Linked DNA regions of Undibacterium parvum. The protein of the gene in region 1 interacts with the protein of each later gene in a pairwise test. Links are inferred from orthologs where the notes say so. Each region holds a gene or a part of one and is shown on either strand. Other genes may lie near its edges. The genes, in order: EJN92_RS18925 and rlmB.

The links.
Region 2: the proteins of EJN92_RS18925 (region 1) and rlmB interact in binary tests that used the Escherichia coli proteins (3 or more experiments, as listed by UniProt). The link is inferred for Undibacterium parvum from one-to-one orthologs.

What each region holds. Positions count from the first base shown.
Region 1 is NZ_CP034464.1:4,326,781-4,330,103, reverse strand. What follows is about bases 60-3,058. They hold EJN92_RS18925 (NAD(P)H-hydrate dehydratase), read left to right. Parts: upstream 60-765; coding sequence 766-2,352; downstream 2,353-3,058. Other genes in these bases: EJN92_RS18920 (ABC transporter ATP-binding protein), read right to left, coding at 2,509-3,058; fliR (flagellar biosynthetic protein FliR), read left to right, coding at 60-769. Also shown: more of fliR, read left to right, coding at 1-59; more of EJN92_RS18920, read right to left, coding at 3,059-3,201. UniProt on the Escherichia coli protein: Bifunctional enzyme that catalyzes the epimerization of the S- and R-forms of NAD(P)HX and the dehydration of the S-form of NAD(P)HX at the expense of ADP, which is converted to AMP.
Region 2 is NZ_CP034464.1:100,013-103,175, reverse strand. The notes cover bases 310-3,148. They hold rlmB (23S rRNA (guanosine(2251)-2'-O)-methyltransferase RlmB), read left to right. Parts: upstream 310-1,278; coding sequence 1,279-2,019; downstream 2,020-3,148. Other genes in these bases: EJN92_RS00490 (UDP-2,3-diacylglucosamine diphosphatase), read right to left, coding at 3,042-3,148; cysE (serine O-acetyltransferase), read left to right, coding at 2,207-2,956; rnr (ribonuclease R), read left to right, coding at 310-1,213. In the rest of the region: more of rnr, read left to right, coding at 1-309; more of EJN92_RS00490, read right to left, coding at 3,149-3,163. UniProt on the Escherichia coli protein: Specifically methylates the ribose of guanosine 2251 in 23S rRNA.

The DNA.
Region 1 (3,323 bases):
CTCGTTCATCTGGCCACTGACCCGCATCCTGGGTTTGATTGCGATAGCGCCACCATTTGGCAATAATAGTGTGCCAGTGCAGGTAAAACTCATGCTCGGTGTGATGCTGGCCATGATCGTTGCGCCCGGCCTGGCACCACTCACAGACGCCGACCCGATGTCAATAACCGGCATCATGATTTTGATGCAGCAACTGGTCATCGGCCTGTCTATGGGCTTCATGATACGCGTGGTTTTTGCCGGCATAGAGATGGCCGGTGAAATCATAGGTCTGACTATGGGCTTGGGCTTTGCGACTTTCTTTGATCCACAAACGCAGGGCAGGTCCTCCGCGATTAACCAGCTACTGGTGCTGCTTTCGACTTTGATTTTTCTGGTGATGAATGTGCACCTGGCAGTATTTTCAGCGCTCATCGAGAGCTTCTCTAGTATCCCAATCTCGACTTCGCTAACTATGGGATTTAGTTTTCAAAAACTGGCAATCTGGGGCGAACAAATCTTCAGTATCAGTCTGCGCCTATCTCTACCTATCATTGCGGCGCTGCTCATTACCAATATCGCCTTAGGGATCTTGACTAGGGCAGCACCGCAACTGAACTTATTTGGCATAGGTTTTCCGATTACCATAGGGGTAGGATTTTTAATGCTGAGCATGGTGTTGCCGTATATGCTGCAACCGATAGAAAATGCCTTCCAGAGCGGCGTAGAGGCGATACAATCACTAGCCATAGAACCGAATTCGCTAGCGCCGTCTAAACGCACACCATGAATCCAGCCGCTCCCTCCAACAGCTTCACACATGCGCTCTACCGCAAGGCCGAGATCCGCGCGATCGAGGCTGCCGCCATAGCGGACTTGCCCGCTGGGGAACTCATGCGCGCAGCTGGCAAGGCCGCCAGTGAGCTGGTACAAACAAAATTTACACCGCGCGATGGCGCGATTTTAATCCTCGCCGGTCCCGGCGATAATGGGGGCGACGCGCTGGAAACTGGGCAGTTACTGGCCGCGCGCGGATATACTGTAGACATCGCCCTCTGCGCTGACTCCCTGCTCTACTCTGCGGCAGCGAATTTGAGCTTGCAGCAGGCACGCGCTAGCCGGGCGACATTTATTAGCCTTGAGCAGATCCTGGAGAACCAAGCACCCGCCTATGCCTTAGTGATTGACGGACTTTTTGGAATAGGTCTGAGTCGGGCGATCACTGCTGACAGTGTCTTCGGCCAATTAATACAACACATCAATCAGCTTGCTGAAAAATTCGCGATTCCGATATTAGCGCTGGATGTACCGAGTGGTCTCGATGCCGATACAGGACAAGTCATAGGCCCGCAGGGTGTCGCTATCGAGGCCAACACCACGCTCAGCTTCATTGCCGACAAAGTCGGCTTACACACCGCGGCAGGCCGGGATTATGCGGGGCGGGTGCTAATCGATAGCCTGGGTGTGGCTGACAACCACTTCCCGCCACCATCCGGAATTTTAAGTCACGCAGCGATGTTTGCGGGTCTGCTACCAGCACGCCGGCTCGATAGCCATAAAGGCAGTTATGGCGAGGTCATGGTCATAGGTGGTGCCCACGGCATGATGGGCGCCGCGATCTTGGCCGCTAGCGCGGCTTTATATTGCGGTGCCGGACGGGTCTATGTAGGATTTATTGACGCAGCTCCAGCTTATGACGCGCAACATCCAGAACTCATGTGCAGGATGGCGGCCGAACTCGATTTCAGCAAGGCCTGCGTGGTCATCGGTCCTGGCCTGGGAAACTCTGAACTGACAGCCTCACTGCTAGCGCGAGCCTTGCAGCAAGCTCCATACGTCGTAATCGATGCCGATGCCTTAAATCTGATCGCATCAAGCGCCCCACTCCGTGCCTTGTTGCTTGCCAGAAGCCAGTCTCTAAAGAGCAGCATCATGACCCCGCATCCGCTCGAAGCCGCACGTTTATTAGGCATCAGCACAGCCCAAGTACAAGCGGATCGATGGCAAGCCGCCTTGGATTTAGCGAGCCAGTTTCAGGCCACCATCATCTTAAAAGGCGCGGGTAGCATTATTGCGACATCACAGCAGCCCTTGTGCATTAACACCAGTGGTAATCCTGCGCTGGCCAGCGGTGGAACCGGTGATGTGCTCGCTGGCGTGTGTGGCGCATTGCTGGCGCAGCAGATGGCCGCCAATGACGCGGCGCGCATGGCAGTATGGCTGCATGGCTGCGCGGCCGATCAACTGGTCGAACATGCTTGCGATGCGATAGGCTTGACGGCCAGCGAATTAATTCCGGCGATTAGAAATTGCCTGAATCAACAGCAGAAAAAGCACAGCAAGCCACAACGCTTCCAGCCGCTAAGCAAGTAGCCGCGCTGAATTAAGCTGAGCCAAGCTGAGCTGCCGCACCCCTAGCCATACTCCCCACCAGTACCATTAAAAACTAGGGCCTTGGCGCAATAAAATCAGGGCAGTAAAAATATACCCCCCCTATACCCTATAATTACGCTTATGACCGGAACTGCCTCAATCCTGATGCAGGCGCCCAGCAGTGATCGTCAAGGTGCGGCCGCAGCGCGCCGCGATGCTCAGATCATGGGTTACCAACACCAAGGTAGAGCCTCGTTCGCGATTGAGTGCGAACATCAATTGAATGACCGCCTCCCCCGTCACCGCATCCAGACTGCCGGTAGGTTCATCGGCGAATAACAAAGGCGGCTCAGTGACGAAGGCGCGCGCCAGAGCCACCCTTTGCTGCTCACCGCCAGAAAGATATTTGGGATAATGGCGCAGGCGACTGGCCAAGCCGACTTGTTCTAACATGGCCTCGGCCTTTTCACGCGCGCGCTTGTCACCGCGTAATTCTAAAGGCAGCATCACGTTTTCCAGTGCATTCAAATGCAGCAGTAACTGGAAGGATTGGAACACAAAGCCCAAATGATCTTTTCTAAAACTAGCTCTACCGTCTTCATTCAAAGCAAAAATATCGATACCCTCTAACAGCACCTTGCCGTGACTAGGCGTATCCAAACCTGCCAAGATTCCCAATAAAGTGGATTTACCTGAGCCGGAAGCCCCAACAATAGCAAGCGTCTCACCCGCTTGCACGGTAAAATCTATCTCGTGCAAGATTGTCAGTTCACCAGTCGCATCTTCGACCCGCTTAGACAAATGTTGTACTGCGATCGATGGTGTTTTACTCTGTGTAGAAAGACTCATGCTTTTACTCTGCTCTATCTAATGTTTATATTCGATGGGAATATCAATTTGAAAAATTTGTACCGCTACTGCAGACCAATGATTGTGTTAGCCGTGTGCTGTTTTGTCACAGCCGCTCATTC
Region 2 (3,163 bases), 4.2 Mb from region 1 along the record:
GATTGATTTCGAAACGACAGAAACCTATATCGTTTGCAATGCGGTCGGCAAGATAGAGAAAATTCTGCCGCGCACCCGTAATGATGCGCACAAGCTGATCGAGGAATGCATGTTGGCGGCCAATGTCTGTGCTGCAGATTTATTGGCGCAACACAAGCACCCTGGTACTTACCGTATTCATGCTAGTCCAACCAAAGAAAAATTAACTCAGGTCAGAAATTTCCTGAAACAGGTTAGTTTGCATTTGGGCGGCGGTGATTCACCGACAGCTTCCGATTATGCTGAGCTAATGCAAAAAGTTAAGGGACGTCCGGACGCACCCTTATTGCAAACCATGTTGTTAAGGTCGATGCAGCAAGCCGTGTACAGCCCCGACAATATCGGCCATTTTGGCTTGTCTTACGATGCTTACGCCCACTTTACTAGCCCGATACGGCGTTACCCAGATTTACTGACGCATAGAGCCATCAAAGCGATCTTGCTCGGAAAAAAATACGAGCCCAAAGGCATAGATGCCAGTTTGCTCAACACCACGATTTCGAACGCGGCGCGCAAACAGCAAGTTGCGGATAAGGCTGCGGGTAAGAAAAAGCCAGAAAAAGATCTGACTATCTGGGATGCGCTTGGCACCCATTGTTCCGCCAATGAACGGCGGGCAGATGAGGCTTCGCGTGATGTCGAGGCCTGGTTGAAGTGTTACTTCATTAAAAATAAACTCGGTGAAGAATTTACCGGCACGATTTCGGCAGTGACACAGTTCGGTATTTTTGTGCAGCTCGATGATATTTATATCGAAGGCTTGGTACACATTACCGAACTAGGTGCGGATTACTTCCAGTTCGATGATGCAAGGCATGAGTTACGCGGCGAGCGTACTGGCAAGCGCTATCAGTTGACCGATAGAGTGCGGGTGCAGGTGAGTCGGGTTGATTTGGATGCGCGTAAGATCGATTTGTCTATCGTGCAAGCGCCATCGGCGCGCGCTGCAATGCCGGGCGATCGTATGGCGGGCGGCGCTCGTGCCAAGAGTCATATAGCCGAAGGCAGTAAGCAAGGATCGAAATCGGCTAAGGCGACAGGCAAATCCTCAGTAAAGCGGACTACGACCGAGCCTGTAGCGCTCGCTGCTCAGGGTTCTGGGCGCGCCAAACCAACTCCAGCACGCGCCGGGAATGCCTCTAGAAATACCAGATCGACTAAGAAAAAACGCTAGTAGTTGGACCCCGATAGTCCAAGGCTAGCGTTTGCAATGTGTGTTAAGAAGAGTGAGAAGTAAATATGAAAAGTAAAATGATTTTTGGTTTCCACGCAGTCACCTCGCGCATCCGTCACGAGGCTTCGACTGTGGAGGAAATTTATGTTGATAGCGGGCGTTCTGATCGACGTATGCAAGATCTAATTCATGCTGCAAAGTCGGCTGGAGTCAGGGTGATTCCTACCGATGATCAGCGTTTGTCAAATATAGTCGGCACTCGCCGTCATCAAGGCGTGGTGGCCAAGGCTGGTGAATTATCCTTGGCTCGCAATCTCGATGAATTATTAGATGCAATAGAAGGTCCGCCTTTGTTATTGATTTTGGATGGGATTACTGATCCGCATAATCTGGGCGCTTGTTTGCGGGTCGCTGATGGTGTTGGTGCTCATGCGGTGATTGCACCTAAAGACCGTGCTGTTGGCCTCAATGCGACAGCTGCCAAGGTTGCCAGTGGCGCGGCTGAAACAGTGCCCTACATCACGGTAACCAATCTGGCGCGCACTCTGCGTGAATTAAAAGAGCGCGACATCATGCTGGTCGGCACTTCTGATGACGTAGAAAAAGACATTTACGATGTCGATTTTACTGGCGGTATCGCCATCGTGATGGGCTCAGAAGGCGAGGGCATGCGCCGCTTGACCAGAGAAACCTGTGATGTGCTGGTGCAGATTCCTATGTTCGGCACGGTCGAGAGTCTTAACGTCTCGGTGGCTTCTGGGGTTTGTCTGTATGAGGCGCGTAGGCAGCGCTTAGCGCGCGGCTAGTTTTTGGCCTGAATAAAAAAAGGGAAAGCTTGGCTTTCCCTTTTTTTTGATCTTGCTCAAGCTTTAAAAGCGCACCTGCTCAGCAAAATTTTTCTGCGCAGGCTAAGATAGCCAAGTTGCGCTCTTTTCTTCCCTCTTTTTTTGCTCTCGTTTTTCTCCTTTACTCTCTTTTACTTTTATTCATTCCATGTTTACTCACTTACGTGAAGATATTGCCAGTATTATCCAACGCGATCCTGCCGCCCGCACTGCCTGGGAGGTGATTACCTGCTACCCTGGCTTTCAAGCCATCGTGATGCATGGTTGGGCCAAATGGTGTTGGTTGCGTGGCTGGAAGTGGCTGGGGCGTTTCATCTCTTATCTGGCGCGCATACTGACAGGTATAGAGATACACCCCGGTGCGACTATTGGCCGCCGGGTGTTTATCGATCATGGCTTTGGGGTGGTGGTGGGCGAGACCGCCGAAGTAGGGGACGATTGCACGATTTACCAGGGCGTTACTTTGGGCGGAACTTCGCTTTCTGCCGGCGCGAAGCGGCATCCTACTTTGGGGGCCGGTGTCATCGTAGGTGCTGGTGCCAAGGTGCTGGGTGGTTTTACGATAGGCGCTGGTGCCAAGATAGGCTCAAACTCGGTGGTGGTAAAGCCGGTGCCGGCAGGTGCCACGGCGGTGGGTAATCCCGCGCATGTGATACAAAAAGATGTGCAGCTACAGGCCGAGGCGAAAGCCGCTCAAATTTTTAGTGCGTATGGGGTGACCGGCAATGGCGATGATCCTATCTCTAAGGCGCTGCATAAACTGATAGATCAGGCCGTTTCGCAGCAAGCGCAAATCGATAAATTGACCGCAGCAGTCTGTGCTGCCGGGATCGCCTGTGAAAAACAGTTGGAAGCCGATAAGCTAGACCCACAGCAGATTAACTGCCTGGTGGATTAAGCCGCAAGCTCATTTAGCAATATACTCCCCCAAAAACTGATTAGTATCTAGTCAATCGCGCATATACTATATGGGCGTCTGAAAATTACTCGGGGGGAGTATCTTTTATTCCTGTAAATAAGAGATCGTCGCTGCCATCCACAAGGTGCGCTAGAAAATGACCGTCTTGGTCGATTGCTAGCCAGCCGCCGCGCAGATTTTGCGCTG